3 regions of the Pseudarthrobacter sp. CCNWLW207 genome follow, and region 2 is predicted to be linked to each of the others. Evidence: riboswitches for the same ligand, from Rfam matches in the RefSeq annotation. Region 2 holds a riboswitch; each other region holds the start of a gene.
What was found. A riboswitch is a leader RNA that binds a small molecule or an ion and turns the genes downstream of it on or off. The one in region 2 is predicted to bind S-adenosylmethionine.

Region 1 (3,224 bases), on a different contig from region 2:
AGCAAGGCGGCCGCCGAACGGGCGGGGCTCACCTGGATTGCCGAGATCGGCGCCCACGGGCAGACAGCCGGGCCGGACGGCTCATTGCATTCGCAGCCGTCCCGCGCCATCGAAAAAGCACTCCGCGCAGAAGGGATTTCGGTGGAGGACCTGGACTTGGTGGAAATCAACGAAGCGTTCGCCTCGGTGATCATCCAGTCAGCCCAGGACCTTGGCATTTCTGCGGAGAAGATCAACGCCGACGGCGGGGCGATCGCGCTGGGCCACCCGGTCGGCGCCTCGGGGGCACGGCTGGTCCTGCACCAGGCCCTGGCGCTGAAACGGCGGGGCGGCGGCATCGGCGTCGTGGCGTTGTGCGGCGGCGGCGGCCAGGGCGAGGCCCTCATCCTCAGGGCCTGACGCCCGTCCCCACGGGCGTCGCCGCTGCTCAGGCCCCGGTACCCGCCAGTATTAGCAACGGCACCAGGCGCTCGGCACACGAGACCAGGACAAGCGTCCCGGTCCCCGCGCTGGCCCGGTTGTTAACCCCGGTGTCGTCGCACCAATCCAGGTTGTACGGGTGCGCCCCCACTGCCGCCTTGCCGGGAGCCGCGCCCGGCGGGACGGTGAACACGAAAGTAAACGCGCCGTCGTCGCTCATGGGTGCGAGTTCCTCCAGCATCAGCGATCCAAAGGCGTCCCGCACCGTCACCTGGACCTGCGCGTTCTGCCCGTAGCGCGCATCGCAGTTGGTGTCCTGCGCGCTGACCGTAACCTGCTCACCGGGTTTGGCTTCCGACGGCGTGACTGTGTACGCGGGCGGCATGCAGGGCGGCGGCGCGAAGACGTCCCGGCAACCACTCAACCCCGTGGCCACCGTGGCCAGTACGAGGAATGCAGCGGCAGTCCTCAAACGCGCGAATACAGCCAGTCCCCGCCCAGATTTCCCCATGGACTGATTGTCCCGTCCGGGTGACGGCCGCGGAAGCACGTGTTGGTTACGGAACATGACGACGGCGGCGGTGCGGCCAGGCGGGCCAAGTGTTACGTTTTTGAGGAGTAATGAGAACCGGCGCCAAGCCCTGACTGGCCGGTCGGCAACCCTCCCTTTCGCGGCGGGGTGCCTCAGGTGAATACTCGGCATATCGACATTCGAGTTGCAAGCGTGAGAGAAGGAGATCCGTCGTGTCTGACGCACCTGCCCCTGAAGAAAAACTGTCGTACCGGCTCATCACAGGCCCGGACGACCGTAATTTCTGTGAGCGGATTTCCACCGCCCTGGCCGAAGGCTATGTCCTGCATGGCAGCCCGGCTGCCACGTCCAACGGCGGCCAGGTGATTGTGGCGCAGGCACTCATCCTCCCGGCCGCCATCGCCAGTGCGGACGCCGCCGTCGCCACCGCTGTGGAAGACCTTGAGTTCGAAGGCGAGGGCCACGCGTGAGCTACGCCGGAGACCTCACCCCGCAGGAAGCCTGGACCAAGCTGGAGCAGGGCGCCATCCTGGTGGATGTCCGCACCGAGGGTGAGTGGGCGCACATCGGCATCCCTGACACCAAGGCAACCGACAACGACCCCCTGTTCATCCAGTGGACGTTCCCCGGCGGCATTCCCAACCCCGAGTTCCTCACCGACCTGAGGCAGCAGGCGCCGGAGGACACCGGCACCGAACTCCTGTTCATCTGCCGCTCAGGCCAGCGCTCCATCTCCGCTGCCATCGCCGCAACCCAAGCCGGCTTCACCTCCTACAACGTCCTGGAGGGCTTCGAAGGCGAACCGGACCGCTACGGCGAGCGCACCGTCAACGGCTGGAAGAACCGCGGCCTGCCAACCAACCTGGGAAAGAACTAAGTGACCTTCAACGAAGATGCCGCCGGCTGGAGCCCTGACACCCAGGCCGTCCGCGGCGGGCTGGACCGCACCAACTTCCAGGAGACCACCGAACCGGTGTTCCTGAACTCCGGATTCGTCTACGAGTCCGCCGCCGCAGCGGAGCGCGCCTTCACCGGCGAGGACGAGCGCTTTGTCTACTCCCGCTACGGCAACCCGTCCGTGGCCACCTTCCAGGAACGGCTCCGCCTGCTCGAAGGCACTGAGGCGTGCTTCGCAACGGCGTCGGGAATGTCCGCCGTGTTCACCGCCCTGGGTGCCCTGCTGGCCGCTGGCGACCGCGTAGTGGCAGCCCGCTCACTGTTCGGCTCCTGCTTTGTGATCCTGAACGAGATCCTGCCCCGCTGGGGTGTTGAGACGGTGTTCGTCGACGGACCGGACCTGGAGCAGTGGCGCGCGGCCCTGTCGGAGCCCACCACGGCAGTGTTCTTCGAATCGCCGTCCAACCCGATGCAGGAAATCGTGGACATCGCAGCGGTCAGCGAACTGGCGCACGCCGCCGGCGCTACCGTCGTCGTCGACAACGTCTTTGCCACACCCCTGCTGCAGCGCTGCGGCCAGCTCGGCGCGGACGTGATTGTGTACTCGGGCACCAAGCACATCGACGGCCAGGGCCGGGTCATGGGCGGCGCCATCCTGGGCACCAAGGAATTCATCGACGGGCCGGTCAAGCAGCTCATGCGGCACACCGGCCCGTCGCTGTCCGCCTTCAACGCCTGGGTACTAACCAAGGGCTTGGAAACCATGGCCCTGCGCGTGAACCACTCCTCAGCCACGGCACTGCGGCTGGCCGAATGGCTCGAACAGCAGCCTGCCGTCAGCTGGGTCAAGTACCCCATGCTGAAATCGCACCCGCAGTACGAGCTCGCGGCCAAGCAGATGAAGGCCGGCGGGACCGTCCTCACCCTGGAGCTCGCGACGACGGACGGCCGCTCCGGCAAGGACGCCGCCTTTGCGCTGCTGGACGCGCTGCGGATCATCGACATCTCCAACAACCTGGGCGATGCCAAGTCCCTCATCACGCACCCGGCCACCACCACCCACCGTGCCATGGGTCCCGAAGGCCGCGCCGCCATCGGCCTCAGCGACGGCGTGGTGCGGCTGTCCGTGGGCCTTGAGGACGCGGACGACCTCATCCGCGACCTGGAACAGGCGCTCAAGCAGATTTGATCGGCGCCTGCTTACGGGGCGGAATTGACCACTGAGGTCTCAACCGAGGTCCAAGCGGTCGCTGTTCCGGCTGGGAAGGTCTCGCCAGCTGTCAGCGTGACCACTCGTTCTCCGATCAGCAGCCCTGTGTCGGGATCAATGATGATGTCCGTCCGCGTTTCCCTGTCCGGATGCTCGATCCCGATC
Region 2 (3,224 bases):
GGCCGGTAGACATCCCCGGCGTGCATGATGCGGGAAAGCCGGTGAACCCAAGGGACTGAAGTGTCCAACTGGTTCCAGATCAGCCCCAACCTTCCGCCGGCGCGGAGAACCCGTGAAAGCTCCGTACTGGCGGCCAGTGGATCGCACCAGTGCCATGCCTGCGCCACGCTGACGACGTCGAATGAGGACTCCGCGAATCCCGTCGCCTCGGCAGTGCCCACACTGGCCGCAACACCGGGGTGCAGGATCCGCAACTGGTCGAGCATGTCTGCGGAGGGGTCCACGGCGGAAACGGACAATCCGCGGTCGAGCAGCAGGACCGTGAATTTTCCGGTGCCGGCTCCCACGTCCAGGGCATCCCGGGCCCCCGCCGGAATAAGCCAGTCGGCCGAATCGCCGGGGTAACCGGGGCGCACGCGTTCGTAGTGTTCGCCTCCGTCCTGGAAGCTCTGACCAAGCTCCTGACGGCGTACGTCGTCAAGTTTGGGGCCACCCCGTGCCACGTGCAGCCTCCTTCGCCAGATGCCCTTGGGTATCCTTCGAATTTACCGCATGAGCCGGGTAACCCGGGTCAGTCGTCGATGCAGGGGGCAGCGCCTGCCGTGCCAGGCGTATTGGGTGCCCAGTCCGGGTATTTGCGGGTGTCGTTAGCCGGAACCCAGCGGCCCGAGTCAACCACATAGTCCCAGCCCAGGCCGGTTCGGCGGAGTTCCTCGATGCCAGCCAGCAGACGCTGGGCGTCTTCGAGGCGGGACCCAACGCCGAAGCTTGCCCGCAGGGAGCCGGACGGGAGGCCCAGGCGCTTCAGCAGGGGGTGGGCACAGAACCGGCCGTCGCGGAGGCCTACGCCGTGTTCTGCTGACAGGTAGGCAGCCACCAGGCCGGCGTCGTAGCCTTCCACCGAGAAGTTCACTACGCCGATGGTGTCGGTGTCCGGATCGGTGTCCTTGAAGATCTGGTGTACCGTCACGCCTTCGATCTTCTGCAGACCCTCCACCAGGAACGACCGGATAGCCGACTCGTGGGCGTGCCACCGGTCCTGATCCAGCGATGCGATGACCTGGGTGGCGCGAGCCAGTGTGGCGGCGCCCAGGACATTGGGCGAACCGCCCTCGTGCCGGGCTGGGCCGGTGGCCCAGCTGACGCCGTCGAGCCTGGCCTCCCGCACCGCGCCGCCACCGGCAAGATGCGGCGTGCCCGCGTCGAGCCAGTCCGACCGCCCCACGAGGACGCCTGCGCCGAAGGGCGCGTAGAGCTTGTGGCCCGAGAAAGCGAGGTAGTCGACGTCGTCGGCGCTGATGTTGATCCGGCGATGCGGCGCGAGCTGCGCGGCATCGACGACAATCCGGGCGCCGTGCTGGTGGGCAAGGGCGGCGAGGGCACGGATGGGCAGGATTTCGCCGGTGACGTTGGAGGCGCCCGTGACGGCGAGCAGGCTGATTCCGCCCTGTTCCAGTTCGGCACCGAGGGCCTCGATGGTGCCGGCCACGGTGTCGGCCGCAACGACGCTGCGGTGCGGGACGCCCTGCCACGGCAGGAGGTTGGCGTGGTGCTCGATGTCGAGGTACAAAACCTCCCCCGTGGGGCGGCCGTCCGCGGACGGAAGGCACCCGGCGAGGAGGTTCAGGGAGTCCGTGGTGTTCCTGGTGAAGATGACGGAGTCACCGAGCCGGCCTCCCACGAAGTCACGCACGATGTTCCGGGCGTTCTCGTAGACGGACGTGCTGATCTGGGATGCGTAGCCGGCGCCGCGGTGGACGCTTGCGTAGAACGGCAGGATCTCGTTGAGGTAGGCGGAGACAACCGAGAGGGCCGGGGCGGAGGCGCCGTAGTCCAGGTTGGCGTAACGCACGTGGCCGCCCTGGATCAGCGGGGCCTGGATTTCGGCGCCGGTGACGGCGGAAAGCGGCCGTCCGGCAACGGCGAGCCGTTCGCTGAACAGGGCTGCGGTGTCGTTTGCGGCCAGGGTACGGACGGCGGAGTTGGGGGAGACGGTGGCTGTTGTCACAGAGACCTCACTTTAGAGGGACTCCCTGTCCCGGGAATCCGCGCTTGCCGGGTCCGTTCCGGACCGGCCTGGTCGTCACCCGGGGCACCCCACCGCGAATGGAGGGTTGCCGGCCAGCAAACCGGGGTTTCGCGCTGGCACTCGTGACCTGTTAAGAGCGTAGAACATGGGCGGGGCGGGCAGGAAGCCCGTCCGAATGTTAAGGCTTTTGTTACGCGCGGATGGAAATACCCATGGTTATCCGAAGATACGACGGCGGACGCCCCCATCAGGAGGCGTCCGCCGTTGATAATTCGGCACTTGGGCTGCTAGAGGAGGTCGTCCAGGTCGGGGTTGAGCCGTTTGAGGACTTCCGAATGCAGGATGGAGTTCGTCGCCAGCGCGTTGCCGCCAAACGGACCGTCTTCACCCTCGAGGGAGGTGAAGCGGCCGCCGGCCTCCACCACGATCGGGACCAGTGCCGCCATGTCGTAGAGATTCAGCTCCGGCTCACACGCGATGTCCACGGAGCCTTCGGCCACCATGCAGTAGGACCAGAAGTCGCCGTAGGCACGCGTGCGCCAGACGTCTTCGGTGAGCCCAAGGAAGTCATGCAGGTTCCCGCGGTCCTTCCAGCCGCTCAGGCTGGAGTAGGACAGGGAAGCGTCCGAGAGTTTCGACACGTCCGAGACCTTCAGCCGGGTGGCCGCAGCGAGTGACCGGCCCATGTAGGCGCCTGCGCCCTTGGCAGCCCACCAACGCTTGCCCAGGGCAGGGGCACTGACGACGCCGACGACGGGCTCTCCTTCGTCCACAAGCGCAATCAGTGTTGCCCACACCGGTACGCCACGGACAAAGTTCTTGGTGCCGTCGATGGGGTCGATGATCCAACGCCGGGAGCCATGGCCTGAACTGCCGAATTCCTCGCCCAAGACCGCATCGCGGGGGCGGGAACGGGAAAGCTGGCCACGGATGGCTTCTTCGGCGGCCTTATCGGCATCAGTGACCGGGGTCAGGTCCGGCTTGGTCTCGACGTGGAGGTCCAGTGCCTTGAAGCGGCTCATGGTCTGGTCGTCCACGGAATCGGCCAGCACGTGGGCCAGGCGCAGGTCGTCGTTGTAGCTCGAAGCGGGTTGGATCATGGTTCCAAACTACCGTCAAAGCGCCGTGTGGTTGGGGACCCCGGCTTCGGGCGGCGTCCTGAACAGCCTGGGCGCTGCTCCCAGCCGGCCGGGCG
Region 3 (3,224 bases), on a different contig from region 2:
CCCAAAAGCCTGCCGCCCCTGCAACTCCCCCGCCGCCGTCGGCCCCCCAAGGCTACCGGGCCCGCAAACTCGCGGAACTGGACCAGCAGTACAGCAACGGCGAGATGGCCGTGGACGAATACATGAAGCGGCGCTCCGAAATCATGGACGGCTGACCAGCCGGCTTCCTAGGCTTCCGGAACGTTCGTGGCGCCGTGAGGTGCCCGGTCAGACCAGGAAATTCTTCCGGAGTTGGCTGCCCAGCTGGCCGATCTCGGTCAGGAAGCCGTCATGGCCAATGGGCGCTTCGATAACGTGGACATCCACGGCTCCCGGAAGCGCGGCAGCGAGCTCCTGTGACTGCGACGGGAAGTAGAGCCTGTCCGAGTCCACCGCGGCAACAAAGAACTTTGCGGACGCCCTCGCCAGGGTTTCGCTGAGGGTTCCCCTCCCCCGGCAGACGTCGTGGCTCATGAGGGCCTCGGTGATGGCGATGTAGCTGTTGGCATCAAAGCGGCGGACAAGCTTGCTGCCCTGGTGGTCAAGGTAACTCTCCACCTGGTAGCGCCCACGGTCCCCCAGCGCGGCTGCCCGCAGCGGCGTTTCGGGAGTCTGGGCCGTCCGCCCGAACCGCCCATCGAACTCCTGGGCTGATCGATAGGTGATGTGGGCGATCCGCCGCGCCAGGGCCAGCCCGTCCTCCGGGAAAGGCCCTCCATAGTAGTCGCCACCGTTGAAGTTGGCGTCCTGGCGGATGGCGAGCGTCTGGGCCTGCGCAAAGGCGATCTGCTCGGCGGTGCTGGCGGCACCGATCGAGATCACGGCGCAACGCTCCACCCGTTCGGGGCAAATGAGCGCCCACTCCAAGGCACGGGCACCGCCCATGGAACCGCCCAGCACCGCGTACCAGCTCCGGATGCCCAGCTGGTCCGCCAACCGGGCCTCGGCGGCGGTGCTGTCACGGAGGGTCACCAGCGGAAAGCGGGAACCCCAGGGCCGGCCGTCGGGAGCAGGCGAGGACGGCCCGGTGGAACCGTAGCAGCCGCCCACAATGTTGATGGACACCACAAAGAACCTGTCCGTGTCCACCGGCGCGCCTGGACCGGCAAGTTGCTCCCACCAGCCCGGCTCGTCGCTGTCACCGCGTGTCACGTGCGTGCTGCCGGTCAGGGCGTGCTCAATGAGGACGGCGTTGGAGCCGTCCTCATTGAGCGTTCCCCACGTTTCATAGGCGAGCGTGACCTCGGGCAGGTATCCGCCCGCTTCCAATTCAAGGCCGCCGATGCTGGCGTAACGGACCACGCCGTTTTCGGGTACTGCGGTACGGGAGACGGTAATCGTCATGTGGAGACCTTTTCTACGCGCTTGCCCGCCGTCGAATGACCGGCAGGCCAGGTCTTCACCCGGGGCACCCCGCCGCGAAAGGAGGGTTGCCGGCCAGCAAGCCGGGGCTGTCGCTGGCACTCATGACCTTCTCCGAGTGTACGAAACCAGCCCCGGATCTGGCTAAGAGTGTGACTGGTTTGTGACTCCACAATGCCTCTCCTGCCGGGCGCCGGACTCTCGGGGCCGGGAATCCGGCGCTGAAACCGCCTTAGAGAGCCGCCTTGGCCGCCCGGAAACCTGCCTCCAGGTCCGCCAGGATGTCATCGATGTGTTCGATGCCCACGGAGAGGCGGACCAGCCCCGGCGTAACGCCCGCAATTGCCTGCTGCTCCGGGGAGAGCTGGCTATGGGTGGTGGACGCAGGGTGGATGACCAGGGACCTGACGTCGCCGATGTTCGCCACATGGCTGTGGAGCTCCAAGGCGTCCACAAACCGCTTGCCCGCCTCGGCCCCGCCGGCCAGGTTGAAGGCCACCACGGCTCCTGTGCCCTTGGGGCCGTACTTGCGTCCGCGCTCGTACCAGGGGCTCGAAGGCAGCCCCGCGTACGCTACCGACTCGACGTCGTCACGGGCTTCCAGCCACTGCGCCACCGCAACGGCGTTCTCAACGTGCCGCTCCACCCGCAAGCTCAGCGTCTCCAGGCCCTGGGCGATGAGGAAGGCGTTGAAGGGCGATACTGCGGAGCCGAGGTCTCGGAGGAGCTGGACGCGGGCTTTGAGGATGTAGGACAGGTTGGCGCCCAAGGCGCCGCCGGCGCCAAGGTCACGGGCATAGACCAGCCCGTTGTAGGTGGGATCCGGGGTGTTGAAACCAGGGAACCTATCCGGGTCTTGACCGAAGTCGAAGTTGCCGGAGTCCACGATCACCCCCGCGATCGCCGATCCGTGTCCGCCAAGGTATTTGGTGGCCGAGTGGACCACAATATCGGCGCCCCACTCCAGCGGGCGTATGAGGTACGGCGTGGAGAGCGTATTGTCCACCACCAACGGAACGCCGGCCTCGTGGGCGGTCCGGGACACCCCTTCGATATCGAGGACATCCTGGCGCGGGTTGGACACGACCTCAGCAAAGAACAGTTTGGTGTTCGGGCGGACGGCCTCGCGCCACTGGTCCAGGTTGTCCGGGTCCTCCACGAACGTCACCGAGATGCCGAACTTCTTCAGCGTGTACCCCAGCAGGTTGTACGTGCCGCCATAAAGGCTGGGGCTTGCCACCACATGGTCCCCGGCTTCGGCGATATTGAGGATGGCGAAGGTTTCGGCCGCCTGCCCCGAGCTCAACAGGAGGGCAGCCAACCCGCCTTCCAGGCTGGCGATCCGTTGCTCCACGGCGTCCTGGGTGGGGTTGCCGATCCGCGTATAGATCGGTGCCAATTCTGCGAGCGCGAAGCGGTTGGCGGCGCTTTCGGCACTCGGGAAGACGAACGACGTCGTCTGGTAGATCGGGAGGGCACGCGCCCCTGTGGCGCTGTCCGGCTCCTGGCCGGCGTGGATCTGGCGGGTTTCAAAAGACCATCCGTCGGACATTCAAGGCTCCTTTGACATGGGCCCGGCATGCTGGGAGCACCACGGGCCGCGCTTGCCGCCCGGCCGTTGCGGGGCAGCCAGGTCCTCACCCGGGGCACCCCACCGCGGATGGAGGGTTGCCGGCCAGCGAGCCGGGGCTTGGCGCTGGCGCTCATGACCTGCGTTCAGTGTAGGAACCGTTCGACGGCGCGCAACAGCATTGTGACGAACATGGTCACCCGGCGCTCTTCCCGGGGGTGATGGAAAGCCCGATGTCCACTCGTGACGCACCCCAAAGTTGGTAAGGATACCCTTAGCTGAGAGCCCGATCACAAAGTGCCAAGATGAGGGC

Region 1: another riboswitch for S-adenosylmethionine. It lies ahead of V9L17_RS15010 (DUF1737 domain-containing protein); the one in region 2 lies ahead of V9L17_RS07815 (aminotransferase class V-fold PLP-dependent enzyme).
Region 3: another riboswitch for S-adenosylmethionine. It lies ahead of metX (homoserine O-acetyltransferase MetX); the one in region 2 lies ahead of V9L17_RS07815 (aminotransferase class V-fold PLP-dependent enzyme).

What each region holds. Positions count from the first base shown of each region.
Region 1 covers NZ_JBBCBS010000008.1:68,186-71,409, reverse strand. Annotated here, with positions in the region: gene V9L17_RS15020 (acetyl-CoA C-acyltransferase) at 1-399, shown strand, start outside; gene V9L17_RS15015 (hypothetical protein) at 428-931, opposite strand; SAM riboswitch class IV at 1,038-1,151, shown strand; gene V9L17_RS15010 (DUF1737 domain-containing protein) at 1,165-1,422, shown strand; gene V9L17_RS15005 (rhodanese-like domain-containing protein) at 1,419-1,829, shown strand; gene V9L17_RS15000 (O-succinylhomoserine sulfhydrylase) at 1,830-3,038, shown strand; gene V9L17_RS14995 (CU044_5270 family protein) at 3,050-3,224, opposite strand, start outside.
Region 2 covers NZ_JBBCBS010000003.1:456,162-459,385, forward strand. Annotated here, with positions in the region: gene V9L17_RS07810 (class I SAM-dependent methyltransferase) at 1-503, opposite strand, end outside; gene V9L17_RS07815 (aminotransferase class V-fold PLP-dependent enzyme) at 572-2,008, opposite strand; SAM riboswitch class IV at 2,044-2,157, opposite strand; gene hisN (histidinol-phosphatase) at 2,317-3,129, opposite strand.
Region 3 covers NZ_JBBCBS010000016.1:46,475-49,698, forward strand. Annotated here, with positions in the region: gene V9L17_RS19745 (hypothetical protein) at 1-155, shown strand, start outside; gene metX (homoserine O-acetyltransferase MetX) at 208-1,323, opposite strand; SAM riboswitch class IV at 1,336-1,451, opposite strand; gene V9L17_RS19755 (bifunctional o-acetylhomoserine/o-acetylserine sulfhydrylase) at 1,574-2,893, opposite strand; SAM riboswitch class IV at 2,937-3,052, opposite strand.